Regions from separate parts of the Streptomyces sp. NPDC050610 genome, predicted to be linked through region 2. Evidence: riboswitches for the same ligand, from Rfam matches in the RefSeq annotation. Region 2 holds a riboswitch; each other region holds the start of a gene.

Region 1 (7,091 bases), on a different contig from region 2:
CGGCCATGTAGTGGATCAGCGGCAGTTCGGGGACGAGCGTGGAGACGGCCGTGGCGTGCTCGGCGTGGGTGTGGACGACGGCGGCGGCGGGTGTCTCGCGGTAGACGGCGAGGTGCATGGGGAGTTCGCTGGTGGGGATCAGCTCGCCGAGCACCTGGCGGCCGTCGAGGTCGACGGCCACGGCGTCGTCAACACCGAGCCTGTCGTAGGGGACACCGCTGGGGGTGACGAGGATCAGGTCGCCGACGCGGGCGGAGACGTTGCCCGAGGTGCCGACGACGAGTCCGTCGGCGACCGTCCTGCGGGCCGTGGCGACCACGTCGGTCCAGGTCCGTTCCACCGCTGCGCGGTCCGTCATGAGCCTTCGCCTCCGCTGGGTTCCGTGCGCTCCGGCCGGTTCGCGCCGGTTCGCGTCCGCTTCCGTCCGCCTCCGTCGCGCGATGGTACGGGCGGCGGGGCGGACCGTGGGCGCGGACGGCCGGAGGACTCCAACCGGAGGACCCCGAAGGGATGGCGTCAAGGGGTGCGGCGGCGGAGGGCGCTGTCGCGCGGACTCCGGGCATCCGGAATCCGCTATAGAGAGCCCGATAAGCGACTTACTGTGATTGGCTGGTGATCGACGGTGTTGGTCATGACATCCACGAATTTCGCACGACTTTGTCATGTACTCCGCCCTCTGGCGGGAGACATGGACCATGGCGGCCATCCGCCACGGCGGCGGGGCAGGCTGATCGCCGCCTCCGCCGCCGCGCTCGCACTCGGGGCCGCCGTCCTGGCCGAGGGCACTCCGGCCGCCGCCGGGGCCCAGCCGCAGGGCCATGACGTGTCCTCGCACCAGAAGAACGTCAGCTGGCCGGCGGTCCGCGCCGACGGCGGGAGCTTCGTCTACGTGAAGGCCACCGAGGCCACGGACTACCGCAACCCGTACTTCGCGCAGCAGTACAACGGCTCGCGGAAGGCCGGGATGCTGCGCGGCGCGTACCACTTCGGGGTGCCCAGCCGCTCCTCGGGCCGTACGCAGGCCGCGTACTTCCTGCGGCACGGCGGCGCGTGGCGCGCGGACGGCTGGACCCTGCCGCCCGCGCTGGACATCGAGGGGAACCCGTACAGCAAGAGGAAGTGCTACGGGCTGGACCGGACGGAGATGGTCCGCTGGATCTCGTCCTTCAGCGGCGAGGTGCGGCGGCGTACGGGCCGCCATCCGGTGATCTACACGACCACCCGCTGGTGGAACAGCTGCACGGGCGGCAGCCGGGCCTTCGGGGCGGATCATCCGCTGTGGCTGGCGAACTGGCACGATTCGCCGGGGCCGATGCCCGCCGGCTGGTCGTTCGCGACCTTCTGGCAGCACGCGAACCGCGGCCTCCTCCCCGGCGACCAGGACGTGTTCAACGGCACGATGAAGGGGCTGCGGCAGTTCGCCTCCGGGTGATTCTCCGGGCGCGGCCCAACCCCCGCACCGCGGTGGCGCGGCTCCCGGGACGCCGGGCGCCGCGCCACTCCGGTTGGCGTCACCACCACGCCCGTTCCAGTTCACCTTCCGTTCATCCAGGCTCTTTAGGTTCGCCGCGTCACTGCTCACCAAACTGATTGCCTGGGTGAATGGAACACATCACGCTTCTCATCGGGATCGTGATCGTCACGGCCTTGGTGTTCGACTTTACGAACGGCTTCCACGACACGGCCAACGCCATGGCCACCACCATCTCCACCGGCGCCCTGGGCCCCCGCACCGCGGTGGCGATGTCGGCGGCGCTGAACCTCGTCGGCGCGTTCCTCTCCGTCGAGGTGGCCAAGACCATCTCCGGCGGGATCATCGACGAGAGCGCGGGCATCAGACCTGAGGTGATCTTCGCCGGGCTGGTCGGCGCGATCGTCTGGAACCTCCTGACCTGGCTGGCCGGACTCCCCTCCAGCTCCTCGCACGCCCTCTTCGGCGGACTGATCGGCGCGACGCTGGTCTCCGTCGGCACCGGCGGGGTCAACGGCGACGCCGTCATCATGAAGGTCGTCATCCCGGCAGTGGCCGCGCCCTTCGTCGCGGGCCTCGCCGCGCTGCTCGCCACCCGCCTGACCTACCGCCTCGCCCGGGGCCGCGACGAACGGGACACCGCCAAGGGGTACCGCGCGGGCCAGATCGCCTCCGCCGCCCTGGTCTCCCTCGCCCACGGCACCAACGACGCGCAGAAGACCATGGGCGTGATCACCCTCGCGCTGGTCACCGGCGGCGTCGTCGCCCCGCACTCCGACCCGCCGCTGTGGGTCATCGTCTCGGCCGGCCTCGCCATCGCGCTCGGCACCTATCTGGGCGGCTGGCGCATCATCCGCACCATGGGCAAGGGCATCACCGACATCCAGCCGCCGCAGGGCTTCGCCGCCCAGACCGGCGCGGCCGCCGTCATCCTCTCCTCCTCCCACCTCGGCTTCGCGCTCTCCACCACCCAGGTCTGCTCCGGCGCGGTGATGGGCTCCGGCCTCGGCCGCAAGGGCGGCGTCGTCCGCTGGTCGACCGCCGGCCGCATGGTCATCGCCTGGTGCCTGACGCTCCCGGCCGCGGCCCTCGTCTCCGGCGGCGCGGCGCTCCTCGCCGATCAGGGCGACTGGGGCATCACCGCGGTCGCCGTCCTCGCCCTCGCCGTCTGCGGCGCGATCTGGGCGGCCTCGCGCCGCAAGCCGGTCGACCACACCAATGTGAACGCGCCCGAAGCCGCCGCCCCGGGGGCCGCGGACGCCCCGGCCGCCGAGCCGGCCGGCGTGGTCACCGCCGCGCTCCAGAGCGTCGCCCCGCCGCCCGCCGGTCCGCTCGCCGCGGCGGACGCGCCGGGCCCCCAGTCCCACGACCTCGCCCCGGCCGCCGCGGCCACCAGCTAAGGAACCAGGAACCACGCCATGAACATCGACTGGGCGGCCCTCGGGCAGGTCTTCGGCGTCAGCCTCGTGGTGACGGTCGGCATGGTGGGCGTGTTCACGCTCGGCATCGTCGGCACGTCCCGCAAACCACGGGAACAGGGGAACGGCACGGCCGCCGCGACCGGCGGCCCCGGCGCCCTCGCCCGCACCGGCGCGTACGCCTGCTTCGCCCTGTGCGCGGCGGTCGTCGCGTACGGCATCTACCTCATCGTCGCCTGAGCCGGGCGACGGCGGCGCCTTCGGGCCCGCCGGGCGGCGGAGCGTTTCGACGCCGCCGCCCGGCGGGCCCTTCCGCGCTTCCCGCTGTGTGCCTCCGCACACTCCCCCGTCGCAGGTCAAGCGTGAGTTGACGGCCGTTCCCGGGCCATGGTGGACTTCCGGAGCCAAACGGCGACAGCAGAGGAAGCCGGTGCGAATCCGGCGCGGTCCCGCCACTGTTACCGGGGAGCGCTCCCCCACTGCTCACAGGCCACGGCTCGCCGACAGCGAGCTGGAAGGCCGGGGAAAGCGCGGATCCGGGAGCCAGGAGACTCTGGTCGCCGGTCACGTCGAGCCAGGGCGCGGACCCTGAGTGAGGACACATACGGATGCGTGCCGGTCACGCCCCTTTCGCGTACGGCGCCGCCCTCGGCTTCCTCGGCGACCTCCTCGCGGGCGACCCCCGCCGCGGCCACCCCGTGGCCGCCTTCGGACGCGCCGCCGCCGCGGCCGAGCGCGCCCTGTGGCGCGACCACCGCGGCCTCGGCGCACTGCACACCGCGCTGTGCGCGGGCGGCGCCGCCGCGGGCGGCGCGCTGCTGGCCCGTGCCGTACGCACCGCCCCCGCGCCCCGCGCCGCCGAGACCGCGCTGACCGCCGCCGCCGTCTGGGCCGTGCTCGGCGGCACCTCCCTGGGCCGCGAGGCGCGGGCGGTCGGCGGCGCGCTGGCCGCCGGGGACCTCGCGGCGGCGCGGGAGCGGCTGCCGCATCTGTGCGGGCGCGACCCCCGCGAACTGGACGAGCAGCAGATCGCGCGCGCCGTGGTGGAGTCCGTCGCCGAGAACACCTCGGACGCGGTGGTCGGCGCGCTGGTGTGGGGCGGCCTCGGCGGAGTGCCGGGGCTGATCGGCTTCCGCGCCGTCAACACGCTGGACGCCATGGTCGGCCACAAGTCGCCGCGCCACCGCCGGTTCGGCTGGGCCGCCGCCCGCCTCGACGACGTCGCCGGCTGGCCGGGGGCGCGGCTGACCGCCGTGCTCGCCGCCGTCGCCGGGCCCGACCCGCGCGGCGCGTGGCGCGTGGCCCGCCGCGACGCGGCAAAACACCCGAGCCCCAACGCCGGCCCGGTCGAGGCCGCCTTCGCGGGCGCCCTCGGCGTGCGCCTCGGCGGCACCCTCGCCTACCAGGGCCGGGTCGAGCACCGACCCGTACTCGGAGCGGAGCTGCGCCCGGTCGCCGTCGCGGACATCGAACGGGCGGTACGGCTCTCGCGGCGGGTCTCCCTGCTGGCGCTGGGCTGCGCGATCGCCGGACGGGCGGCGCTCCTGGCCGCCGCGGGCAGGGGGCGGAGCCGGGGAGGCGGCAGCGCGGCCGAAGCCGTCACGGGCGTGGCGCGCGCTGTCGCGGGCGTGGCGGAGGCGGCGGAGGCGCTGGGCCGTACGGGCGCGGCCGGACGGGCCGGAGCGGTCGGCCGTACGGGCGTGGCGGGCGACGTCACGGGCGTGAGCAGGAGGAGTACGGGCGTTGGCGACGGACGGACCGGGGCGCCGGTTGTTGTCCCTGTCCCGAGCGACGAGGCTGGGGCGGCAAGAGCGGTGGCGGGCATAACCCGCCGCGCAGGTGCGGCCTGCGGGCCGGTCGGCGCGGCGAGCAAGGTAACGGGCGTGACCGGCCCGGCGGATGCGGCCGGCCGTACGGGCGCGGCGGGCGACGTCGCTGGCGTGAGCAGGAGGAGTACGAGCGTTGCCGACGGACGAACCGGGGCACCGGCTGCTGTCCCTGCCCCGAGCGACGGGGGCGGCGCGGCGGGGGCGGTAAGAGCGGTAACGGGTGTGAACCGCCGCTCGGGCGCGGCCTGCGGACGGACCAGCGTGGCCGCCGCTGTCGGTCCCGGCCGGGCAGGTGCCGCAGGGCCGGGGCGCGGTGCCGTCCTGCTCCGTGGTGTTGCGGGAGTGGTCGGCGGGGTGGCAGTGGCCGGTGTTGTGGGCAGGCTCGTGGCGGGTGAATGGGGGCCGGTGTGGGTTCGCGGAGCGAGGAGACAGCGGTGACAGGCGACGTACACGGGCCGGGCGGCCCGATCGGCGGTGGGCTGCTCGTCGCGGGGACCACCTCGGACGCGGGCAAGAGCGTGGTGACGGCGGGGATCTGCCGGTGGCTGGTCCGCAAGGGCGTCAAGGTCGCCCCGTTCAAGGCGCAGAACATGTCGCTGAACTCGTTCGTGACCCGCGAGGGCGCGGAGATCGGGCGGGCGCAGGCGATGCAGGCCGCGGCGGCGCGCGTGGAGCCGAGCGCGCTGATGAACCCGGTGCTCCTCAAGCCCGGCAGCGACCGCAGCAGCCAGGTCGTACTGATGGGCAAACCGGTCGGCGAACTCAGCGCGCAGGGCTATTTCGGCGACGGCGAAGCGGCCCGGTACACCGGGCGGGAGCAGCTGCTCGGCACCGTGACGGAGTGCCTGGAGGAACTGCGGCGCACGCACGACGCCGTGATCTGCGAGGGCGCGGGCAGCCCGGCCGAGATCAATCTGCGGCGCACCGACATCGTCAACATGGGCATCGCGCGGGCCGCGCGGCTGCCGGTCGTCGTGGTCGGCGACATCGACCGCGGCGGCGTCTTCGCGTCGTTCTTCGGCACGACCGCGCTGCTCTCCGAGGCGGACCAGCGGTTCATCGCGGGGTATCTGGTCAACAAGTTCCGCGGCGACGTGTCGCTGCTCGAACCGGGTCTGGACATGCTGCGGGACCTCACCGGGCGGCCGACGGTGGGCGTCCTGCCGTACGCGCACGGGCTCGGCATCGACGAGGAGGACGGGCTGCGGGTGTCGATGCGCGGCGCGGTGCGCGAGAGCGTCGTCGCGCCGCCGCACGGCGCGGACGTGCTGCGCGTCGCGGTGGCCGCCGTGCCGCTGATGTCGAACTTCACGGACGTGGACGCGCTGGCCGCCGAGCCGGGCGTCGTCGTGCGGTTCGTGGACCGGGCGGAGGAGCTGGTCGACGCCGACCTCGTGGTGCTGCCGGGCACCCGCGGCACCGTACGGGCGCTGGCCTGGCTGCGCGAGCGCGGGCTGGCCGACGCCGTCGTGCGCCGGGCCCGCGAGGGGCGGCCGGTGCTGGGCGTCTGCGGCGGTTTCCAGATGCTGGGCGAGCGCATCGAGGACGACGTGGAGTCGAAGGCCGGGACGGTGCCGGGGCTGGGCCTGCTGCCGGTACGGGTCCGGTTCGCCGCCGGCAAGACCCTGGCCCGGCCGGCGGGCAAGGCGCTGGGCGAGCACGTGGAGGGGTACGAGATCCACCACGGGGTCGCGGAGGTGGCGGGCGGGGACGAGAAGTTCCTGGACGGCTGCCGGGTGGGGTCCGTATGGGGCACGCACTGGCACGGGTCGCTGGAGAGCGACGGTTTCCGGCGGGCGTTCCTGCGGCGGGTCGCGGAGGCGGCGGGCCGGGCGTTCGTACCAGCGCCGGACACGAGCTTCGGGGCGCTGCGCGAGGAGCAGCTGGACCGGCTGGGCGACCTGATCGAGGAGCACGCGGACACGGACGCGCTGCTGCGGCTGATCGAGGACGGCGTGCCGGAGGGGCTGCCGTTCATTCCGCCGGGTGCGCCGTGACGGGCGCCGGCTCGGCGGGCGCGAGGGGCCTGTGCTTCGGATACCCCGGACGCCCCGGCCGCCCCGGACGCCACAGACACCCCGAATGCCTAAGACACCTCACACACCTCACACCCCTCGGAAACCAACGAACCAATCGCCAAAGGCCACTCGAAGGAGTGATCACCGGATGAGCACCACCTATCCGTTCACCGCGGTCGTCGGGATGGAGGACATGCGGCTGGGCCTGCTGCTCAACGCCATCTCGCCCGCTATCGGCGGTGTGCTCGTACGGGGCGACAAGGGCACCGCGAAGACCACCACCGTGCGCGGCCTCACGGCGCTGCTGCCCGGTGTCGCGGTCGTGCCCGGCTGCCGCTTCTCCTGCGACCCCGCC
Region 2 (7,091 bases):
CGACGGCGAAGACCAGGCGGATCGCCAGCACCAGCAGCCCCAGCTTGAGGAACGCCCCGTACGAACGCGCCCACGGCGCGTCCGTACGCCGCGCCGCCACCACATACCCCGCGACCCCGACCAGCAGGCACAGCAGCAGCGGATTCGTGGTCCGCGAAGCGGCCGTGGCCAGCCCGAGCGCCCACAGCCACCACGCGCCGGGGTGCAGGGCGCTGCTCCGGGAGGTCAGAGGAGCACGGGCGCGGCCCATGACCGGCCCGTTCCGCTGGTCCGCCGTCGTACGGGCGCGGGGGCGCCGCGCTTGGTGGTCGTTCATCCGCGGCGGCGGCGTGCCTGCCACCAGGCGGCGGCGCCGAGGGCGACGACGGCGGCGATGCCGCCGATCAGCCCGGCGGACGGGCCGCCCCCGCCATCGTCCTTGTCCGCCTTGTCTGTGGCCTCGGCCTTGTCCGACCCGCTCGGCGCGGGGGTCTTCTTCCCGCCGTCGGCGACCTGCTCGCCGCAGCCCGACTTCGGGTAGCCGTCGATGGCGCACAGCAGCGCCGCCGAGTTGTAGCGCAGCGGCTTCGCGACCGCCGCCAGGGCCTCGCTCGCGCTGGCGTCCGTACCGACGCGCGCGCAGGCCGTACGGGCCGGGGGCGGCGTACGCCCGTCCGGCGCGTCGGCGGCGGTGCCGAAGTCGACGACGAGCGCGACGCGCTTGCTGCCGCCCTTGGCCGGGGTGTCCGCGCAGATCGCGCCGAAGCCCGCGGCCCCGCGCGGCTTCGCCGCCTGCGAGGAGTCCTGGCTGACGGCGAACCGGAAGCCGAGGGTGTCGCCGTCGTCGGGCCGCGCCACAGAGGGCCCCTGTGTGGCGTACGTCCACTCTTGGCCGGAACGCTCCCAGAAGGACCAGTAGCGGTAGCCGTCCGCGTGCGCGGGCGCGGCGCCCAGGACGGCGAGCGCCCCGGCGAGCAGCGCCGCGCCGAACGCCCGGCGCAGGCCGCCCGTCACCGCTTCGGGTTCTTCTTGCGGCCGCTGATCAGGAAGCCGACGCCGATGCCCGCCACCAGGCAGACGCCCACGAACCACCAGACGCCGAACCCGCTGTCGTCCTTCTTCTTCTCGTCCTTCGCGTCCTTCTTCGACGAGTCCGCCGCCTCCGGCTTCGGGCCCGTCGCGTTCAGCTGCTGTACGAGGTCGCCGCCGACGGTGCGCGGGTCGGTCCCGGACGCCTTGGCCGCGAGGATCAGCTTCGCGAGCTTGCCGGGGTCGCCCTTGGCCCAGGCGGCGGCGCCGTTCTTGTCGTCCCGCAGCCACCCCATGGCCTTCCCCGCGGCGTCGGTGTGGCCGCCCGCCGCGAGGGCGGTGACGGCGTCGGCCGTGGCCCCGAAGTCGGGCTTGTCGGACTTGGGGTCCATGGCGGAGGCCAGGTGCTGCCCGTTGCCCGCGAGTTTCGCCGCCAGGTAGGCGGACCCGGCGTCGGCCGCCGCGGAGGCGTTCTCCGCCTTGCCCTTGCCGTTGCCATCGGTGCAGGCGAGCGGCTTCGGGGCCTTGTCCCCACCACTCGGGTGCTCCACCAGATACCCCTTGCCCGATGCGGCCAGCGTCGCCGCCGCGCTCGCGAGGTCGTTGGCGAGCAGCTGCCCCTTCTGCGGCAGATAGGCGAAGGCGCCGCGCTCGCCTTCCTTGGCGTCGCAGCCGAGCTGGAAGGTCAGCAGCGCGTCGTACGGGCTCTTGCCGCCCTTGGCGGCGGCCTTCGCCGGGTCCTGGCCGGCCGCGGCGTACGCGCCGATGGCCGTCGCGGTGGAGCTGGCGTTGCTGGGGTTGCCGGGCTGCGCGCCCCAGCCGCCGTCCTCGTTCTGGGTGGCCTTGAGCCAGTCGAGCCCCTTCTTCACCTCCGCGCCGCGCCCGCCGACCGTCGCGAGCCCCTGCACGGCGGCGGCCGTGGCGTCGGTGAACTCGCCCTTCTTCGCGTCGCACGCTGTGCCGGTGTCGGCCCGGTACCCGGCGAAGCCGCCGTCCGCGCACTGCTGCCCGGCCAGCCAGTCCACGGCCGGCTTGGCGGGCGTGACGCCCGCCGAGTCCTGCGCGAGGAAGGCCAGCGACTGCCGGAACACGCCGTCGAACTGCGGGTTCGTCGTCCCGTACAGGCCCGGCGCCGCCGGGGGCGGCGAATCGGCGAAGGCGGCGGGGGCCGCGGCCGCGCTCAGCAGGGCGGCGGCGGCCAGAGCCGCGGCGCCGCGGCGCGCGTGGACGGCGGGGGAGGGGGCCATGGGGTCGGTGCCTCTCGGTGAATGTCGCAGCGGTGGGTGATACACAGCGTGGTACACAGCGGTGGTGGTACACAGCCGTGCACGGCCGCCCACCCGCGCACTGTCGTCCAGACCGCGCGGTGGCACCGGGCTCAGCTCCGTATACCTCGACGGTGCCGGTGGCCGGGCGCCGCCGCCAGGCGGGCGCGTCCGGTTCCGGGAGCCTGTTCGCCCCGGCGCGGGTGCTCCGGCTCGTACGGCCGTACACGCGGTACGGGCCGCACTCACGGTTGCGGGTCAGCGCCGGAGTCGCACCGGCTTTCCCCGTGGCGAGGCGGGATGAAGTTGTGCAGAACACTCTAACGGGCGGGTTCCGCGCGCTCCGCTCACGGGCCGGAGCGGACCTTCCCTTCCCCTCTCTTCACACCGCCCGGTAGGTGACCGGCTCGCTCCCCGGCACCGCCTCCGCGTGGCCGAGCTTCACCAGCCGCCGCAGGTGGGCCTCGGTCTCGGAGACGGCGATGTTGCGGGAGGAGTAGGGGATGCCGGCCCAGGGGCGGTTCCACTCCATGGCCACGGCGAGCTGCCAGGGCGTCCGGGGGGTGGCGAGGAGTTCGCGCAGGTCGGCGAGGCGGGCCCGGTGGTGTTCGAGGAGTTCGCGGACGCGGGCGGGGGCGTCGGTGAAGGGGTGCTGGTGGGCGGGGAGCACTTCGGCGGGGCCGAGGGCGGCGACGCGTTCTAGGGAGGCGAGGTAGTCGCCGAGCGGGTCGATGGCCGCGCCCGCCGGGACGACTGCCGAAGCGCTCGCCGAGGCGTCTGGCGAAATGCCCGTCGACGCGCTCACCGAAGGGCTCGCCGAAGCGCTCGCCGAAGGGCCTGCCGAAGCGTCTCCCGGAGTGCCCGCCGCCGTTCCCTTCCCGGCGGCCGGGCCCTCGTACAGGCCGATGTGCGGGGTGATGCCGGGCAGCAGGTGGTCGCCGGAGAAGAGCCGGCCGTGACCGGGCCGGCCGGCGGGGTGGGCCTCTTCGAGGTGGAGGCAGACGTGGCCGGGCGTGTGGCCGGGGGTCCAGACGGCGCGCAGCCGGCGGCCGGGGAGGTCGAGGAGTTCGCCCGGTTCGATGGCCCGGTCGGGCAGTGCGGCCCGGTGTCCGGGGAGGGGGCGGGCGCGGCCTTCGGCGAGCGCGGCGGTCAGCGGGGCGAGGTGGTCGTCGGGGGCGCCCGCGGCGGCGAGCTTGTCGACGAGGTAGCCCAGCCAGTGGAGGGGGTCCGTCTCCCGGGTGCGGCGCACCACGTCCGTATCGGCGGGGTGCATGGCGATCCACGCGCCCGACGCCTCGCGGACCTGCCCGGAGAGGCCGTGGTGGTCGGGGTGGTGGTGGGTGATGAGCACGCCGCGCAGTTCGGAGACGGCCGTGCCGCACTCCGTGAGCCCTGCGGCGAGCGCGTCCCAGGAGGCGGGGTCGTCCCAGCCGGTGTCGATGAGGACGGGGCCGTCGTCGGTGTCGAGGAGGTATATGAGGGTGTGGCCGAGGGGGTTGTCCGGTATGGGGACGGGGATGGACCAGACCCCGCCTCCGTGGTCCGTGACGTGCGCCATGCGGGGTCCCCTCTCGCTGTGGCCGCCCGGTCTCGTCGCCGGGCGGGCCGTTCGTCGTCTGCCGGGCCGTATCCCACGGCGTCCCGCGTCGGATCCATTGCCCACTATAACTAGAACTGGTATCAGTTCTGATGCAGTGTCAGAACGGTTGCCGGCACCGGCGGCCGTACGGGCAGGGGCCAAGCCAACCCGCGGGAGGCTCAGACATGAGCGACCTCATCGAGCACGGACAGCTCTTCATCGGCGGCGAGTTGACCGATCCGGCAGGCCGGGACGCCATCGAGGTCGTCTCGCCGCACACGGAACAGGTCATCGGCCGGGTGCCGCACGCCTCGCGCGCGGACGTCGACAAGGCGGTCGCCGCCGCCCGCGCCTCCTTCGACTCCGGCGTCTGGGCGAGCCGCACCCTGGACGAGCGGATCGAGGTCGTCACCCGCATCAAGGACGCCATAGCCGCGCGCCACGAGGAGATCGCCCGGCTCATCTCGGCCCAGAACGGCTCCCCTTCCTCCTGGAGCGTTCTCGCGCAGGCGCTCGGCGCGATGATGGTCTGGGACTGCGCGATCACCGTCGCGCGCGACTTCCCGTACGAGGAGCGGCGGGCCGGAGTGCTCGGGCCGCTGCTGGTGCGGCGTGAGCCGGTGGGCGTGGTCGCGGCCGTGGTGCCGTGGAACGTACCGCAGTTCGTGGCCGCCGCGAAGCTCGCGCCCGCCCTGCTCGCCGGCTGCTCGGTGGTGCTCAAGCCGTCGCCGGAGACGCCGCTGGACGCGTATCTGCTGGCCGAGATCACGGCCGAGGCGGGGCTGCCGCGCGGGGTGCTGTCCGTCCTGCCGGCCGACCGGGAGGTCAGCGAGTACCTGGTCGGGCACCCCGGCGTCGACAAGGTGTCCTTCACCGGGTCGGTCGAGGCGGGCCGGCGCGTCATGGAGGTGGCCGCCCGGAACCTGACCCGCGTCACCCTGGAACTGGGCGGCAAGTCGGCCGCCGTCATCCTGCCGGACGCCGACCTGGAGGCGGCCGTCGCCGGGATCGTGCCCAGCGCCTGGATGAACAACGGGCAGGCGTGCGTGGCCCAGACCCGGGTGCTCGCGCCCCGCGCCCGCTACGACGAGATCGCGGAGCGGCTCGCCGCCGCCGCGGGCGCGCTCGTGGTGGGCGACCCGCTCGACGCCGCCACCGAGATCGGCCCGCTGGTCGCGCGGCGGCAGCGGCAGCGGTCCCTGGACTACATCGCCATCGGGCAGCGGGAGGGGGCCAAACTCCTCACCGGCGGCGGACGCCCGGCGGACCAGGAGACGGGCTGGTACGTGGAGCCGACGCTCTTCGGCGACGTCTCCAACTCCATGCGGATCGCCCGTGAGGAGATCTTCGGCCCGGTCGTCTGCCTGATCCCGTACGAGGGGGAGGAGGAGGCGGTACGGATCGCCAACGACTCCGACTACGGCCTGTCCGGCAGCGTCTGGACCGCCGACGTCGAGCGCGGCATCGACGTCGCGCGCCGGGTGCGCACCGGCACGTACTGCGTGAACACCTTCAGCCTCGACATGCTCGGACCGTTCGGCGGCTACAAGAACTCCGGCCTGGGCCGGGAGTTCGGGCCCGAGGGGTTCTCGGAGTATCTGGAGCACAAGATGATCCACCTGCCCGCGGGCTACGGGGACAGCTGATGGGCGACTGCCGGCACATCGAGGGGGACGGTTGATGGGCGACGGCCGGCACGTCGAGGGAGGCGGCTGATGGGCGACCGTCGGCACGTCGAGGGAGGTGGCTGATGAGGGACCGTCGGCACATCGAGGGAGACAGCTGATGGGCGACCGCCCGTACGTCGAGGGAGACAGCTGATGAGCGACCGCTGGCACGTCGAGGTGGACCGGGGCGTGTGCATCGGCTCCGGCATGTGCGCGAGCACCGCGCCCGAGGGCTTCCGGCTCGACGAGGCCCGCCAGTCGCACCCGGTGGCCGCCGAACGGGACGCCTCGGAATCCGTGCTCGCCGCGGCCGAGGGCTGTCCCGTCGAGGCCATCTCCATCACGGTGCTCGCGAGCGGAGAGGCGGTATTTCCACCCGAGGAATAGGGAACGCGCTCACCTACTAGCGCGTAATAGCGGTTACTTGTGAGTTCCGCACGGCCGCTTCATGACAACCGTGACTGTCCGTCCCCCCGGCGGCGTGGAAATCTCGATGCAACGTCGTCGAGGGGGGTCCGGTGGACAAGCGGTACGAGGTCTTCTGCCTTGCCGACAAGTACTTCTACGAGACCCCGGACCGACTCTCCGCCGCGGCCCCTGGAACCGGTGGTTCCGGCCCGCTTTACGAGGCCGCCCAGCGCGCCGTCCCCGAAGGATGGCGGTCCTTCCTCTCCGGGGACTGGCTCCATGTCAGCCCCGTGACCCCGGAGGGGAAATCCCTTCCGGGAAGGCCCCAGCAGGGGTGGAAGGTCCATGTCTCCGCGTGTCTGGAGAACGCCGAGAAGACCGCCGCGAAGGTGTGGGACTACTGCGTTCCGCGGGCCATTCCCTTCAAGTTCGTCCCCGGCCCGCGCCCGCTCCACTTGCGGAACTCCAAGTACGCGCCGCGCGGATCGAGCGGGAAATTCGTCACCATCTACCCGGCCGACGACCGGCAATTCCACCTCATTCTCGAAGAGCTGGGCGCGCTGCTGGCCGGCGAACCCGGCCCGTACATCCTCTCCGACCTGCGCTGGAACGAAGGCCCGCTGTACGTCAGATACGGCGGCTTCGCACCCCGCTACTGTCTCGACGCCGCCGGCTCCCTCGTCTCGGCCATCGAGGACGCCGACGGCCAGCTGATCCCGGACCGCCGGGACCCGGCCTTCCACGTCCCGGACTGGGTGACGCTGCCCGCCTTCCTGGAACCGCAGCTCGCCGCCCGCAACGCCACGACCACCACCGAACTGCCGTACCGCATCGAGCGGGCCCTGCACTTCTCCAACGGCGGCGGCGTCTACGCGGGGCAGTCCACCCGGACCGGCGCGAAGGTCGTCCTCAAGGAAGCCCGGCCGCACGCGGGACTCGCCGCCGACCGGGCCGACGCCGTCACCCGCCTGGAGCGCGAGAAGACGGCCCTGGAGCGGCTGACCGGCCTCGGCGTGGCCCCCGAGGTGCGGGACTGGTTCACCCTCGGCGACCACCGCTTCCTGGTGATGGACTACCTGGAGGGCACCACCCTCAACTCGTTCTACGCGCGGCGGCACCCTCTGATCGGCGCCGCCCCGGACCCCGCCGCCGTCGCCGACTACA
Region 3 (7,091 bases), on a different contig from region 2:
CGATGCAGCTGAGCTGCCTGCGGGTCTTGTCGTCGTGGGCGAGGCCGAGCGTGTCGACCGTCAAGTGGGTGCCCTTGGCGGCGAGTTCGCGGGCCACGTCGCAGGGGTCGGGCTTGCCGCAGGAGTCCTCGCCGTCGGTGATGAGGACGATGCGCCGGGTGCCGCCGTCGTTGCCGAGGTCCTTGTCGGCGGCGCGCAGGGCGTAGCCGATGGGCGTCCAGCCGGTCGGCTTCAGGTTGGCGACGGCGGCCTTGGCGGTGGCCTTGTCGACCTGGCCCACGGGGTACAGCTGCTTGCTGTCCCGGCAGCCGATCACCTTGTCCTCGCCGGGGTACTCGGAGCCGAGGGTCCGGATGCCGAGCTGGACGACCTCCGGCGTCGCGTCGATCACCTCCCCGAACGCCTGCTTGGCCGCGGCCATGCGCGACTGCCCGTCGATGTCCTTGGCGTTCATCGAGCCGCTGACGTCGAGGACGAGCTCTACCTTGGGGGCCTTCTCCGCCGCTTCGTCCGCGGCGAGGGCCGGGGAGGCGCCGGCGGCCAGCGTGGCGAGCGCCGCGAAGGCGCCCGCCACCAGCCGTCTTGTGATGATCATTCAGCGGATCTTAGTGATCACCGGGCCATGGGCCCAATTTGCAATTTGAGGAGCCGTCACCCTCGCGACGAGGGGTCAGTCGTCGCCCTCCAGGTTGCCCTCGGTCTCCAGGAACGCCTGGCGCAGGGCGTCGAGGGTCTCCGCGTCCGGCTCGGCCCACATGCCGCGGCTCTCGGCCTCCAGCAGCCGCTCCGCGATGCCGTGCAGCGCCCAGGGGTTGGCCTCCTGGAGGAAGGCGCGGTTCTCGGGGTCGAGGACGTAGGTCTGGGCGAGCTTGTCGTACATCCAGTCGGGGACGACGCCGGTGGTGGCGTCGTAGCCGAAGAGGTAGTCGACGGTGGCGGCGAGTTCGAAGGCGCCCTTGTAGCCGTGGCGGCGCATCGCCTCGATCCAGCGGGGGTTGACGACGCGGGCGCGGAAGACGCGCGAGGTCTCCTCGACCAGGGTGCGGGTGCGGACCGTCTCGGGCCGGGTGGAGTCGCCGATGTACGCGGCGGGCGCGGTGCCCTTGAGCGCCCGTACGGTCGCGACCATGCCGCCGTGGTACTGGAAGTAGTCGTCCGAGTCGGCGATGTCGTGTTCGCGGGTGTCGGTGTTCTTGGCGGCGACCGCGATGCGCTTGTAGGCGCTCTCCATCTCCTCGCGGGCCGGGCGGCCCTCCAGCTCGCGGCCGTACGCGTAGCCGCCCCAGACGGTGTAGACCTCGGCGAGGTCGGCGTCGGTGCGCCAGTCGCGGCTGTCGATGAGCTGGAGCAGGCCCGCGCCGTACGTGCCGGGCCGGGAGCCGAAGATACGGGTGGTGGCCCGGCGTTCGTCGCCGTGCACGGCGAGGTCTGCCTGGGCGTGGGCCCGCACGTAGTTCTGCTCGTCGCTCTCCTCCAGCCCGGCGGCAAGCCGCACGGCGTCGTCGAGGAGCCCGATGACGTGCGGGAAGGCGTCGCGGAAGAAGCCGCTGATGCGCAGGGTCACGTCGATGCGGGGGCGGCCCAACTCCTCGGCGGGGATGGGCTCCAGGCCGTTCACGCGGCGCGAGGCGTCGTCCCAGACGGGCCGGACGCCCAGCAGCGCCAGTGCCTCGGCGATGTCGTCGCCGGAGGTGCGCATCGCACTCGTGCCCCACAGGGAGAGGCCCACGGACTTGGGCCACTCGCCGTTGTCGGTGCGGTAGCGCTCCAACAGCGAGTCGGCGAGCGCCTGGCCGGTCTCCCAGGCGAGGCGGCTGGGCACGGCCTTGGGGTCGACGGAGTAGAAGTTGCGGCCGGTCGGCAGGACGTTGACCAGGCCGCGCAGCGGGGAGCCGGACGGCCCGGCGGGCACGAAGCCGCCGTTGAGGCCGTGCACGGCGTGGTCGAGCTCGTCGGTGGTGGCGGCGAGGCGCGGCACGACCTCGCGGGCGGCGAACTCCAGGATGGCGCGGACGCCTTGGCGCTGCGCCTCGGGCAGCTCCAGGCTGGCCTTCTCGGCGGCGGCCGGGTCCCAGTCGGCGTCCTCCATGGCCGCGACGAGCGTACGGGCGCGCTCCTCGGCCTCGTCGGCGCCGGTGCGGGTGGCGGCGGACTCGTCGAGGCCGAGGGCCTCGCGCAGGCCGGGCAGGGCGGCGGTGCCGCCCCAGATCTGCCGGGCGCGGAGGATCGCGAGGACGAGGTTGACGCGCTCGGGGCCGGTGGGGGCGCCGCCGAGCACGTGCAGGCCGTCGCGGATCTGGGCGTCCTTGACCTCGCACAGCCAGCCGTCGACGTGCAGCAGGAAGTCGTCGAACCCGTCGTCGTCCGGCCGGTCGGCGAGCCCGAGGTCGTGGTCGAGCTTGGCGGCCTGGATCAGCGTCCAGATCTGGGCGCGGATGGCGGGCAGCTTGGCCGGGTCCATGGCGGCGATGGAGGCGTACTCGTCGAGGAGCTGCTCCAGGCGCGCGATGTCGCCGTAGGACTCGGCGCGGGCCATCGGCGGCACGAGGTGGTCGACGAGGGTGGCGTGGGCGCGGCGCTTGGCCTGGGTGCCCTCGCCGGGATCGTTGACCAGGAAGGGGTAGATGAGCGGCAGGTCGCCGAGGGCGGCGTCGGGGCCGCAGGCGGCGGACAGGCCCGCGTTCTTGCCGGGCAGCCACTCCAGGTTGCCGTGCTTGCCGAGGTGCACCATGGCGTCGGCGCCGAAGCCGCCGTCGGCCCGGTCGGCGGCGATCCAGCGGTAGGCGGCCAGGTAGTGGTGCGAGGGCGGCAGGTCGGGGTCGTGGTAGATGGCGATGGGGTTCTCGCCGAAGCCGCGCGGCGGCTGGATGAGGATGAGGAGGTTGCCGCGGCGCAGGGCGGCCAGGACGATGTCGCCCTCGGGGTTCCGGCTGCGGTCGACGAACATCTCGCCGGGCGGGGGTCCCCACTGGCCCTCGACGGCCTCGCGCAGTTCGGCGGGGAGCCGCTCGTACCAGCGCCGGTAGTCGGCGGCCGGGATGCGGACGGGGTTGCGCGCCAGCTGCTCCTCGGTGAGCCATTCCTGGTCGTGGCCGCCGGCTTCGATGAGGGCGTAGATCAGCTCGTCGCCGACGCCGGATTCGAGGCCGGGTACGGGCTCGGTCCCGAAGTCGTAGCCGTCGGCCTTCAGGCGGCGCAGCAGGGCGACGGCGCTGGCGGGGGTGTCGAGGCCGACGGCGTTGCCGATGCGGGAGTGCTTGGTGGGGTAGGCGGAGAGGACGAGCGCGAGGCGCTTCTCGGCGGCCGGGATGTGGCGCAGCCGGGCGTGGCGCACGGCGATGCCGGCGACGCGGGCGGCGCGCTCGGGGTCGGCGACGTAGGCGGGCAGGCCGTCCTCGTCGACCTCCTTGAAGGAGAACGGGACGGTGATGAGGCGGCCGTCGAACTCGGGGACGGCGACCTGGGTGGCGGCGTCCAGCGGGGAGAGGCCCTCGTCGTTCTCCTCCCAGGCGGTGCGCGGCCCGGTCAGGCACAGGGCCTGGAGGATCGGCACGTCGAGGGCGGCGAGCGCGCCCGCGTCCCAGGACTCGTCGTCGCCGCCGGCGGACGCCTCGGCGGGCTTGGTGCCGCCGGCCGCGAGGACGGTGGTGACGACGGCGTCGGCCGCGCCGAGCGCCTCGACCAGCTCGGCCTCGGGCGCGCGCAGGGAGGCGACGAAGAGCGGCATGGGCACGCCGCCCGCGTCCTCGACGGCCTGGCACAGCGCCTCGACGAAGGCGGTGTTGCCGCTCATGTGGTGGGCGCGGTAGTAGAGCACGGCGATCCGCGGGCCGCTCGCGTCGGCGCGCGGGGTGCGCTCCAGCGAACCCCAGGTGGGGGCGGGCGCGGGCGCCTCGAAACCGTGGCCGGTGAGCAGCACGGTGTCGGAGAGGAAGCGCGCGAGCTGCTCCAGGTTGGCGGGCCCGCCGTGCGCGAGGTAGGCGTGCGCCTCGGCGGCGATGCCGACGGGGACGGTGGACGCCTCCATCAGCTGGGCGTCGGGGGCCTGTTCGCCGGTGAGGACCACCACGGGCCGGTCCCCGGCGAGCAGGATGTCGAGCCCCTCCTGCCAGGCGCGTACGCCGCCGAGGAGCCGTACGACGACGAGCTGGACGCCGTCGAGGAGGCCGGGCAGCTCGCTCAGGTCGAGGCGGGCCGGGTTGGCGAGCCGGTAGGGCACGGGCCCGTCGGCGGCGCGCGCGCTGAGCAGGTCGGTGTCGGACGTCGACAGCAGCAGGATCACTGGAACTCGCCTCGCGTAGTCGTTCCGGGCCGGGTGGCCGAGGGGGCCCGGCGGCTGGGGGTACGGGAGCCCGCGGCAGAGCGGCGGGCGGACAGCGGGTCCGTCCGGGGCGCGCGGAGCCGGAACATGCGCATGCGTCGGCAAGCCTTCCTCGGGGTCCGCGCCCCGGGCGGTGGGAGGACGGCGGGAGTTCCTGACTCGCCCGGCATCGCTGCCTGGCTCACAGTGGCGGGACCGTGCCGGAGTCTCACCGGCTTCCTCCCCTGGCGCCGTCGCTGGCGTCCGGCGGATCGAAATGATCCACCGGTGAGAATAGTAAGCGCTATACGTTCCGAGCTGAGGGCCGGCGAGGCCGACCGGCCTCTCATGCCGGCCCACGGAGGACGCCTCCCAGCAGGAGCCGGGGAAACTTGAGGACACATGGCCGCCCGATCCAGCCCGCCCAGCGCTTGAGGACCGGGCCCGCGCCCCCATCCGGCCCGACGCCCGAGGACGCGCAGCGCCCCCAACCGGCCCGACACCCGAGGACGCACAGCGACCCCATCCGGCCCGACACCCGAGGACGCACAGCGACCCGATCCAGCCCGTCCGGCGCTTGAGGACAAGCCCCGCCCCCGTCCCGCCGGCGGCCGGGGGCGCACAGCAACCCCATCCAGCCCGTCCGGCGATTGAGGACAAGGCCCGCGTCCCATCTCGCCGACACCCGAGGACGCACAGCCACCCCATCCAGCCCGTCCGGCGATTGAGGACCAGGGTGCGGGGCGGCGCCCCGCGAGAAACACCGGCACCCACCCAAGTGGAACGTCTCGGTATGCTCGCAGCCATGCCTTTCGCCCCCGCTCCCACCCCGCCAGGGGCCCGGCCCACCGCCCGGCACGGCGACGACGCATGCCCCGGCGCGCTGCGCCTGCACCCCGCCGCGGACGGCGCCCTGGCCCGTATCCGCGTCCCCGCCGGACTCCTGACGACACGTCAGGCAACGGCACTGGCCCACCTGGCGGCGGAACTGGGCGACGGCTGTCTCGACCTCACCTCGCGCGGCAACATCCAGGTGCGCGGGCTCGCCCCCGACCGCGGGGCGGCGCTCGCGGTCCGGCTGCGCATGGCCGGTCTGCTCCCCTCCGACCGGCACGAGCGCGTACGCAACATCGCGGCATCCCCCCTCGCCGGACTCGACGGCGCCGGGCACGCGGACGTACAGGCCTGGGCCCGCGAGCTGGACGCGCTGCTGTGCGCGGACCCGGACACCGCCCGGCTCTCGGGCCGCTTCCTCTTCGGCCTCGACGACGGCCGCGGCGACGTGGCCGCCCTCGTCCCCGATGTGACATTGATCGCAGGTCAGGACGGTCGTACGGCGCTCGGCTACGGCACCGGAGGACCGGCCCTCGGCCTCGCCGCCGAAGACGCCCCCCGCGCCGCCGTGCTGGCGGCGCGTGAATTCCTGAGCGCACGCGACGGCAGCGGCGTTGACGCCTGGCGCGTGACCGACCTCCCCCAGGACCACCGCCCGCGCGCCGGCGCCTTGGCCGCGCGCCTCGCCGCCGAAGACATCGGCAGCACCCCGCTGCCCCGGACCTCACCATCGCTGGGCGCGCCGCCCGCCCCCGGCCTCGTCCCCGGCCCGCACGGCGCGTACGCCCTCTCGGTGGCGGCGCCGCTCGGGCGGATGACCGTCGCCCAGTGGGAGCTGCTCATCGAGGCGGCGGCCTGCGACGGAAGCGGCGAACTGCGTGTGACACCCTGGCGCGGCATCGTCCTCCCCGGCCTGCGGGCCGCCGCCGCCCCGGCGCGGCTGGCAGCGCTGGCGGACGCCGGTTTCGTCACCAGCGAGGCATCGCCCTGGCACGGAGCGGGAGCGTGCGCGGGCCGGCCCGGCTGCGCGAAGTCCCTCGCGGACGTGCGTACCGACGCGGCGGCGGCGCTCTCCGGGCGGAGCGGCGGCGGGCTCCCGGTCTACTGGTCCGGCTGCGAGCGGCGCTGCGGCCACCCCGGCGGCGGCTGGGTCGACGTCCTGGCGACGGGCGACGGCTACCGCGTCACCGTACGGCCGGTGCCCGACGGCGCTGACGGCTCCGGCGGGCCGGCCGGGCCCGAGGTCGTCGCGCCGGGGCGGGAGCTGGCCGACGCGGTGGCGGCGGCGCGCACCGCGTAGCGTGCGTGCCCGACCGATGTGACCGGTGGACGACACCCCCTGAAACGACGGCCGGCCACGGCCCGGCACCATCCAGCCAGACCCAGTCAGTGATCCCAGCATGCGAGGAACAGTGTTCGACTACGAGAAGGACGGGGCGGCCATCTACCGCCAGTCCTTTGCCACCATCCGCGCGGAGGCGGACCTCGGCGGGCTGCCGCCCGACGTCGCCCAGGTCGCGGTGCGGATGATCCACGCCTGCGGGATGACCGATCTCGTCCGCGACCTCGCCTACTCCCCCGGCGTCGTCGCCCGCGCCCGCGAGGCGCTGCGCGCCGGGGCGCCCATCCTGTGCGACGCCAACATGGTCGCCAGCGGCGTCACCCGCAAGCGGCTGCCCGCGGACAACGACGTGATCTGCACCCTCGCCGACCCGTCCGTGCCGGACCTGGCGAAGCGGCTGGGCACCACGCGCAGCGCCGCCGCGCTGGAGCTGTGGCGCGACCGGCTCGACGGCGCGGTGGTGGCGGTCGGGAACGCGCCGACGGCGCTGTTCCGGCTGCTGGAGATGGTGAGCGAAGGAGGGGCGGGGGCGCCGCGCCCGGCGGCCGTCATCGGCATACCGGTCGGTTTCATCGGCGCCGCCGAGTCCAAGGACGCGTTGGCCGGCCACCCGGC
Region 4 (7,091 bases), on a different contig from region 2:
GGTCGTCTCAGGCCGGAAGGGCGAGTGCGAGGGCGGCCGGGCCGATGACGCCCGCGCGTCCGAGTAAGTGCCCGGGTACGTCCATTCCGGCTCTCCCCTCCCGAGACTCTTCCGTGGCCGCCGAGCCAACTCTGTCGGCCGTACACGGTCAACGCATGGGACGGTCGACAGGACCGCAATACGCCTGTTGCAGCAGGGGAAACCGAGGCTCGTGTCCTACCCCGTGCCATGCCCGGCGGCCAAGGGGTGAACGGCGTCGGTCTTCGTCACTCCCCGAGACTCCGGATGAAGACGTCCGAGGCCCCATGGGCGCCGCCGGACGCCGAGCCGCTGTCGACGTGCGCCGAGCCGCTGTCGCCAGGTGCCGAGCGGCTGTCATCGGGCGCCAGACGGCTGTCGTCGGAGTCGAGGACGGCGGTGCGTCCTCCGGTGCTCGGATGGTGCACATAGGAAGAGCGCTCGCGGGACTTGGCGACCGTGGGTGCGGTGGCGTCCAACGCCGGCGACGGCGACTGTCCGGCGCCGCGGTAGGGGGCCCGTGGCGTGACGGCGATGCGCCTGCCGTCCGCGGCGACGACCGTCCAGGCGGTCGCCGCGCCCGCCTGGGTCCCGTCGCTCGCGACCCTCGCCCGCCGCGTGACGTGCGTACGCCGGTCGTACGTGAAGACGTCCCGCACGCCGTGGGCGCCGCCCGGCGCCAGGCCGTCGCGGCCGGAGGCGAAGGCGACGACGCGGCCGTCGGCGCTGATCCCCAACGCCCGCACGTCGCGGGCCGCTCCGGCGCTCGTAGCGCCCGTACCGCCCGTACTGCCCGTACTGCCCGTACTGCCCGTACCGCCCGTACTGCCCGTACCGCCCGTACCGTCGGAGACGTCGGCGCCGTCGCCGGTGATCCGCTCGGTGCGGCCGGTGCGGCGGTCGCGTACGAAGATGTCGTCCACGCCGTTGGCGTCCCCCGGCACGAGGTTGGCGGCCGCCGAGGAGAAGGCGACGTAGCGGCCGTCCGCGCTGATCGCGGGGTTCGCCGACCAGGAGTCGGCCTGCGTGCCGTCGGCGGCGACGGTGACGCGCTCCACCCCGCCCGTCCGCAGGTCCTTGGCGAAGATGTCCGCCTGGCCGTTGGTGTCGCCGGGCACCAGGTCCGCGGAGTCCGAGGCGAAGACGGCGTAGCGGCCGTCCGCGGAGACGGCCGCGCCGCCGGAGGAACCGGCCGGCCGCGCGCCGTCGGAGGCGGCGGCGGCGATCCGTTCCGTACGCGGCGCCTCCGGCCAGGCGGCGGCGGCCGCCACCGGCAGCAGCACCAGCGCGCACATCCCTGTCCCGACGACGGCTGTGCGGGTGCGTTTGCCCATCTCGTCCCCTCCTGGGGTGCCGCTTGCCCGTGGCTCTCGCGTCCGGTCCCCGCCGCCGCGGACGAGCCAACTCCGCCGACGGTGGACGGTCAACGGATCGGGCGCGGGACCAGACGTCAATACGCTTGTTGCAGCAGGGAAAACCGGGGCTCGTGTCATGCGCAGGCAGCGGGCCGGGGCCCGCGCGCATGGCGGAAAATCGGCGAAAACGCGGTGGGGACCCGGCAGAATCGCGGGGGAAGCGCGACGGCGCCACTAGCACATTCACCCCACTTCCTGCGGAGAGCGACACAAGATGTGGGGGTGCGTGCGACCGCCAGCACAAGATGTATGCTCATGCTCGCTGTCGTCGCAGGGGAATCCGGTGCGAATCCGGAACTGTCCCGCAACGGTGTATGTGTGCGCATTTACGTACCCATGAGTCCGATGACCTGCCGAGAGCACGCCCCTGGCCGAGCCGCCATACCCGGCCTGGGCGTCGAATACGTCCGGGCCTCGCGGGTTGGGCCGGTGGACGCGGTGCGGCGTGCCCTTTTCCGGGTCGCGCCCGTACGCGCCCGTCGCCCCCTCCCTCCTGGCCCCCTGCCGAGCGAGGGAGAGCCACACCGTGACCATCGCGCCCGCCGATCCGGTTTCAGAGGTAGCGTCCGACGGCCCGGGTACCGCGCTGCTGCGTACCCTGACCGACCTCACCGCCGATCTGCCCGCCACCGACCCGGGCAAGGTCGCCGCCGCCGCGCTGCGCGGCCGCCATCCCGGTTCGGACGCGGCCGAACTGCGGTCGCTGGCCACCGAGGCCGCCGCCGGCCTGATCGCCGAGGAGCCCGAGTACTCCCGGCTGGCCGCGCGGCTGCTGACCCGGGCCATCGCCGACGAGGCGGCCGGCCAGGGCGCGCTCTCCTTCTCCGCCTCCGTCGCCACCGGCCACCGCGAGGGGCTGATCGCGGACGAGACCGCCGCGTTCGTCACGGACCACGCCGCCCGGCTCGACGCCCTGGTGGAACGGGCCCTCGCCGACGGCGCCGACGACCGCTTCGGCTACTTCGGGCTGCGCACGCTGCACAGCCGCTACCTGCTGCGCCACCCGCTGACCCGGCAGGTCATCGAGACCCCGCAGCACTTCCTGCTCCGGGTCGCGTGCGGCCTCGCCGAGGACCGATCCGTACGGGCCCTGGACGACGTCGCCGAGCTGTACCGGCTCACCAGCACGCTGTCCTACCTGCCCTCCTCCCCCACCCTCTTCAACTCCGGCACCCGGCACCCGCAGATGTCGTCCTGCTACCTGCTGGACTCCCCGCTGGACGAGCTCGACTCGATCTACGACCGCTACCACCAGGTCGCACGGCTCTCCAAGCACGCCGGCGGCATCGGCCTCTCGTACAGCCGCATCCGCTCCCGCGGCTCCCTGATCCGCGGCACCAACGGCCACTCCAACGGCATCGTCCCGTTCCTGCGGACCCTCGACGCCTCCGTCGCCGCCGTCAACCAGGGCGGCCGGCGCAAGGGCGCGGCCTGCGTCTACCTGGAGACGTGGCACGCGGACATCGAGGAGTTCCTGGAACTGCGCGACAACACCGGCGAGGAGGCCCGGCGCACCCACAACCTCAACCTGGCGCACTGGATCCCCGACGAGTTCATGCGCCGCGTCGAGGCCGACGCCGACTGGTCGCTGTTCTCGCCGGCCGACGCGCCCGAGCTGGTCGACCTGTGGGGCGACGAGTTCGACGCCGCGTACCGCGCGGCCGAGGCCGCGGGCCGGGCCGTCAAGCAGATCCCGGCGCGGGTCCTCTACGCCCGGATGATGCGCACCCTCGCGCAGACCGGCAACGGCTGGATGACGTTCAAGGACGCCGCCAACCGCACCGCGAACCAGACCGCCGAGCCGGGCCGGGTCGTGCACTCCTCCAACCTGTGCACCGAGATCCTGGAGGTCACCGACGACGGCGAGACGGCCGTCTGCAACCTCGGCTCGGTGAACCTCGCGGCGCACCTGGGCACGGACGGCGAGATGGACTGGGAGCGGCTCGACGCCACGGTCCGCACCGCCGTCACCTTCCTCGACCGCGTCGTGGACATCAACTACTACCCGACCGAGCAGGCCGGGAACTCCAACTCCCGCTGGCGGCCCGTGGGTCTGGGCCTGATGGGCCTCCAGGACGTCTTCTTCCGGCTCCGGCTGCCCTTCGACTCCCCCGAGGCCGCCGAGCTGTCCACCCGCATCTCCGAGCGGATCATGCTCGCCGCGTACGAGGCGTCCGCCGACCTCGCCGAGCGCCACGGCCCGCACCCGGCCTGGTCCGCGACCCGTACCGCGCGCGGCGTGCTCCACCCGGACCACTACCCCGACGCCGAGCCGACGTGGGCCGACCGGTGGGCGGCGCTGCGCGCCCGTATCGCGAAGACCGGCATGCGCAACTCGCTGCTGCTGGCCATCGCGCCGACGGCCACCATCGCCTCGATCGCGGGCGTGTACGAGTGCATCGAGCCGCAGGTCTCCAACCTCTTCAAGCGCGAGACGCTCAGCGGCGAGTTCCTCCAGGTCAACGCCTACCTGGTGGAGGACCTGAAGAAGCTCGGCGTGTGGGACCGCACGACGCGGGACGCGATGACGGAGGCCAACGGCTCGATCCAGGAGCTGGGCTGGATCCCCGCCGAGGTGCGCGACCTGTACCGCACCGCGTGGGAGATCCCGCAGCGCTCGCTGATCGACATGGCGGCGGCCCGTACGCCCTACCTGGACCAGAGCCAGTCGCTGAACCTGTTCCTGTCCTCGCCGACGATCGGCAAGCTCAGCTCGATGTACGCGTACGCCTGGAAGCGCGGCATCAAGACCACGTACTACCTGCGCTCGCGCCCGGCGACGCGCATCGCGCAGTCGGCGCGCGCGGCCGCCCCCACCCCCGTACCGCAGCAGGCGAGCGACCCCGACGACGCGATCGCCTGCTCCCTGGAAAACCCCGAGTCCTGCGAGGCCTGCCAGTAATGACCACCACCCCTGAGAAGACCGCGGCCGAGACGAAGGCTGCCGAGACGACCGAAAAGATCGCGAAGAACCTCCTCGACCCGGGCTTCGAACTCACCCTGCGCCCGATGCGGTACCCGGACTTCTATGACCGCTACCGCGACGCGATCAAGAACACCTGGACCGTGGAGGAGGTCGACCTCCACTCCGACGTCGCCGACCTCGCCAAGCTCTCGCCGGGCGAGCAGCACATGATCGGGCGGCTGGTGGCGTTCTTCGCGACGGGCGACTCGATCGTGTCGAACAACCTCGTCCTGACGCTCTACAAGCACATCAACTCCCCCGAGGCACGGCTGTACTTGAGCCGTCAGCTCTTCGAGGAGGCCGTGCATGTCCAGTTCTACTTGACGCTCCTCGACACCTACCTCCCCGACCCGGAGGACCGCGCGGCGGCCTTCGACGCGGTGGAGGAGATCCCCTCCATCCGGGAGAAGGCGCAGTTCTGCTTCAGGTGGATGGACTCGGTCGAGAAGATCGACCGCCTGGAGTCGAAGTCGGACCGCCGCCGGTTCCTGCTCAACCTCATCTGTTTCGCGGCGTGCATCGAGGGCCTGTTCTTCTACGGAGCCTTCGCCTACGTCTACTGGTTCCGCTCCCGCGGCCTGCTCCACGGCCTGGCGACCGGCACCAACTGGGTGTTCCGTGACGAGACGATGCACATGAACTTCGCGTTCTCGGTCGTCGACACCGTCCGCGAGGAGGAGCCCGACCTCTTCGACGACGAGCTGGAGCGCCAGGTCACCGACATGCTCAAGGAGGCCGTGGAGGCGGAGCTCCAGTTCGGCCGCGACCTGTGCGGCGAGGGCCTGCCGGGCATGAACACCGAGTCGATGCGCGAATACCTCCAGTGCGTCGCCGACCAGCGCCTGCTCCGCCTGGGCTTCCCGGCCGTGTACGGCTCGGAGAACCCCTTCTCCTTCATGGAGCTCCAGAACGTCCAGGAGCTGACCAACTTCTTCGAGCGCCGCGCGTCCGCGTACCAGACGGCGGTGGAGGGCTCGGTCTCCTTCGACGACGACTTCTGATCGTTCCGGGTTCGAGGTGAGGGCCGACGCGCCGGCGGGGGGGGGTGACTCCGCCGGCGCGTCGGCGTTTCAGCTTTCGGCTTTGACGGTCCTCAGGAACGCGCTCCAGGCGGGACGGCTCGTCGCGAGTGCGGTGCCCGGGGCTTCACTCTCACGGAGACGGATGCGGCCGTCGATGTCGGCAGTCACCTCGACGCACTCACCACTGGTGGCGCCTCCGCTGAAGCTCGACTTCTGCCACTGATGCTCTGGCATGGCATTCCTTTCACGGCGCGTACAACAGATGCTGAATGAGCCCGAGGGAGTCTTTCCGCACATGGAACTCGGGTTCGACTCTCAGGTCAATCGGCGGCAGGGCCACAGCGCTCAAGCGGCTGAAGGCATCGGAGAACTGGGCAAGTTGCGCCTGACCACTGACGAACGGTGAGGAGATGGGGTGCTCCACGTAGACAGTGTTCAGCTCAGGCACGGCACCCTCGAATACCACGAACGGCGCACCGAAGGGGGCCGGGTAGGCAGCGGCCTTGAAGGGCAGGATCTCAATACACACATGCGGCAGTCGGGCCATCTCCACCAGATGCTCGACCTGGCGTCGCATCACTTCCGCGCCCACGAACTGCATATGCAGAGCCGCCTCATGGATGACCGCGTGGAAGGCTGTCAGGGAACCACCTGTGAGCATGCGCTGGCGGTGCTGCCGGAATTCGACGGATAGCTCCATAGTCTGCGGTGATGCTTCCGGCTCACCGCCTTTGAACAACGCTCGGGTGTACTCCGGGGTCTGAAGCACGCCCGGCACGTATAGCCATTGGAAGGTCTTGCACCCGGCACAGGACGCCTCCAACTCCGCGAGGTCAAGGGCATCCGCTGACAGCACCTTGCGATAGTCGGACCACCACCCCCTGCCTGTCGATGCCCCCATGGCCACCAGCCCATCAACCAGGGATTCATTCTGGCAACCATAGGCGGCAGCCAATGCACGGATCTTCGCCTCAGGAATGGCCGTTCGAGCCGCTTCGATGTGCCCCAGATGCGGCGCGCCGAGCCCCGCGAAGGATGCGGCCTCCGCGACCGACAGGCCTCCCACATCACGTAGTCTGCGCAGCTCGACACCCAACCTTCGTTGTCGCTGCGTCGCGTTGGCCCGAAGACCCATGTCGCCTCCCTAACGATTGCGAGCAGTCTGCCCGCCAGCGGGCGAACGGGGCCACTCGTTGGGAGCAAATCCTCCGATCTGGTTGCCGATCGGAAACCCAACTCTCTACCGTCAGAGACACATCGCCCGCTTCGGCGCTACACGCCGGATTGCATTGCAGGCACGCCCAGGTGACGCCACCTCACTGTGATGCCCATACCGAAACCGTGTCGCGTCAAGGCCGGCCCCTTGGTGACCAAAGGAGTCACGCCATGTGTCCCAGCACCGCGACCGCCGAACCGCGCCCCGACTTCTCTCTCGTCTTCCCGCCCCGCCCCGGATGGGTCCGTACCGCCCGTGACGCCATGCGGACCGCGCTCGCGGCCGCCGACCGGGCGGATCTCGCCGACGTGGCCGTCCTGCTCACCTCCGAAGCCGTCACCAATGCGGTCAACGCCTCTATCGGCAGCGGGTGTTCGGCGCCCGTGACCCTCTACGCCGAGTGGGACGCCAAGGGAGCGCTGCGCGTCCTGGTCCACGACGGTGCGCCGGGACTG

Evidence for each region. A riboswitch is a leader RNA that binds a small molecule or an ion and turns the genes downstream of it on or off. The one in region 2 is predicted to bind cobalamin.
Region 1: another riboswitch for cobalamin. It lies ahead of AB0I22_RS26085 (cobalamin biosynthesis protein); the one in region 2 lies ahead of AB0I22_RS22005 (prenyltransferase/squalene oxidase repeat-containing protein).
Region 3: another riboswitch for cobalamin. It lies ahead of cobN (cobaltochelatase subunit CobN); the one in region 2 lies ahead of AB0I22_RS22005 (prenyltransferase/squalene oxidase repeat-containing protein).
Region 4: another riboswitch for cobalamin. It lies ahead of AB0I22_RS02845 (ribonucleoside-diphosphate reductase subunit alpha); the one in region 2 lies ahead of AB0I22_RS22005 (prenyltransferase/squalene oxidase repeat-containing protein).

What each region holds. Positions count from the first base shown of each region.
Region 1 covers NZ_JBFAIV010000023.1:58,147-65,237, reverse strand. Annotated here, with positions in the region: gene AB0I22_RS26105 (class II aldolase/adducin family protein) at 1-358, opposite strand, end outside; gene AB0I22_RS26100 (lysozyme) at 689-1,432, shown strand; gene AB0I22_RS26095 (inorganic phosphate transporter) at 1,603-2,871, shown strand; gene AB0I22_RS26090 (hypothetical protein) at 2,890-3,129, shown strand; cobalamin riboswitch at 3,309-3,443, shown strand; partial or broken gene AB0I22_RS26085 (cobalamin biosynthesis protein) at 3,498-4,439, shown strand; gene AB0I22_RS26080 (cobyric acid synthase) at 5,186-6,715, shown strand; gene AB0I22_RS26075 (putative cobaltochelatase) at 6,885-7,091, shown strand, end outside.
Region 2 covers NZ_JBFAIV010000017.1:132,307-139,397, forward strand. Annotated here, with positions in the region: gene AB0I22_RS21995 (CbiQ family ECF transporter T component) at 1-250, opposite strand, end outside; gene AB0I22_RS22000 (SCO2322 family protein) at 313-993, opposite strand; gene AB0I22_RS22005 (prenyltransferase/squalene oxidase repeat-containing protein) at 990-2,255, opposite strand; cobalamin riboswitch at 2,454-2,597, opposite strand; gene AB0I22_RS22010 (MBL fold metallo-hydrolase) at 2,656-3,831, opposite strand; gene AB0I22_RS22015 (aldehyde dehydrogenase) at 4,038-5,498, shown strand; gene AB0I22_RS22020 (ferredoxin) at 5,673-5,906, shown strand; gene lanKC (class III lanthionine synthetase LanKC) at 6,038-7,091, shown strand, end outside.
Region 3 covers NZ_JBFAIV010000007.1:142,249-149,339, reverse strand. Annotated here, with positions in the region: gene AB0I22_RS11460 (VWA domain-containing protein) at 1-595, opposite strand, end outside; gene cobN (cobaltochelatase subunit CobN) at 671-4,282, opposite strand; cobalamin riboswitch at 4,449-4,585, opposite strand; gene cobG (precorrin-3B synthase) at 5,106-6,434, shown strand; gene AB0I22_RS11445 (precorrin-8X methylmutase) at 6,535-7,091, shown strand, end outside.
Region 4 covers NZ_JBFAIV010000002.1:132,244-139,334, forward strand. Annotated here, with positions in the region: gene AB0I22_RS02840 (hypothetical protein) at 267-1,352, opposite strand; cobalamin riboswitch at 1,673-1,806, shown strand; gene AB0I22_RS02845 (ribonucleoside-diphosphate reductase subunit alpha) at 1,960-4,335, shown strand; gene AB0I22_RS02850 (ribonucleotide-diphosphate reductase subunit beta) at 4,443-5,399, shown strand; gene AB0I22_RS02855 (DUF397 domain-containing protein) at 5,469-5,654, opposite strand; gene AB0I22_RS02860 (helix-turn-helix transcriptional regulator) at 5,665-6,555, opposite strand; gene AB0I22_RS02865 (ATP-binding protein) at 6,807-7,091, shown strand, end outside.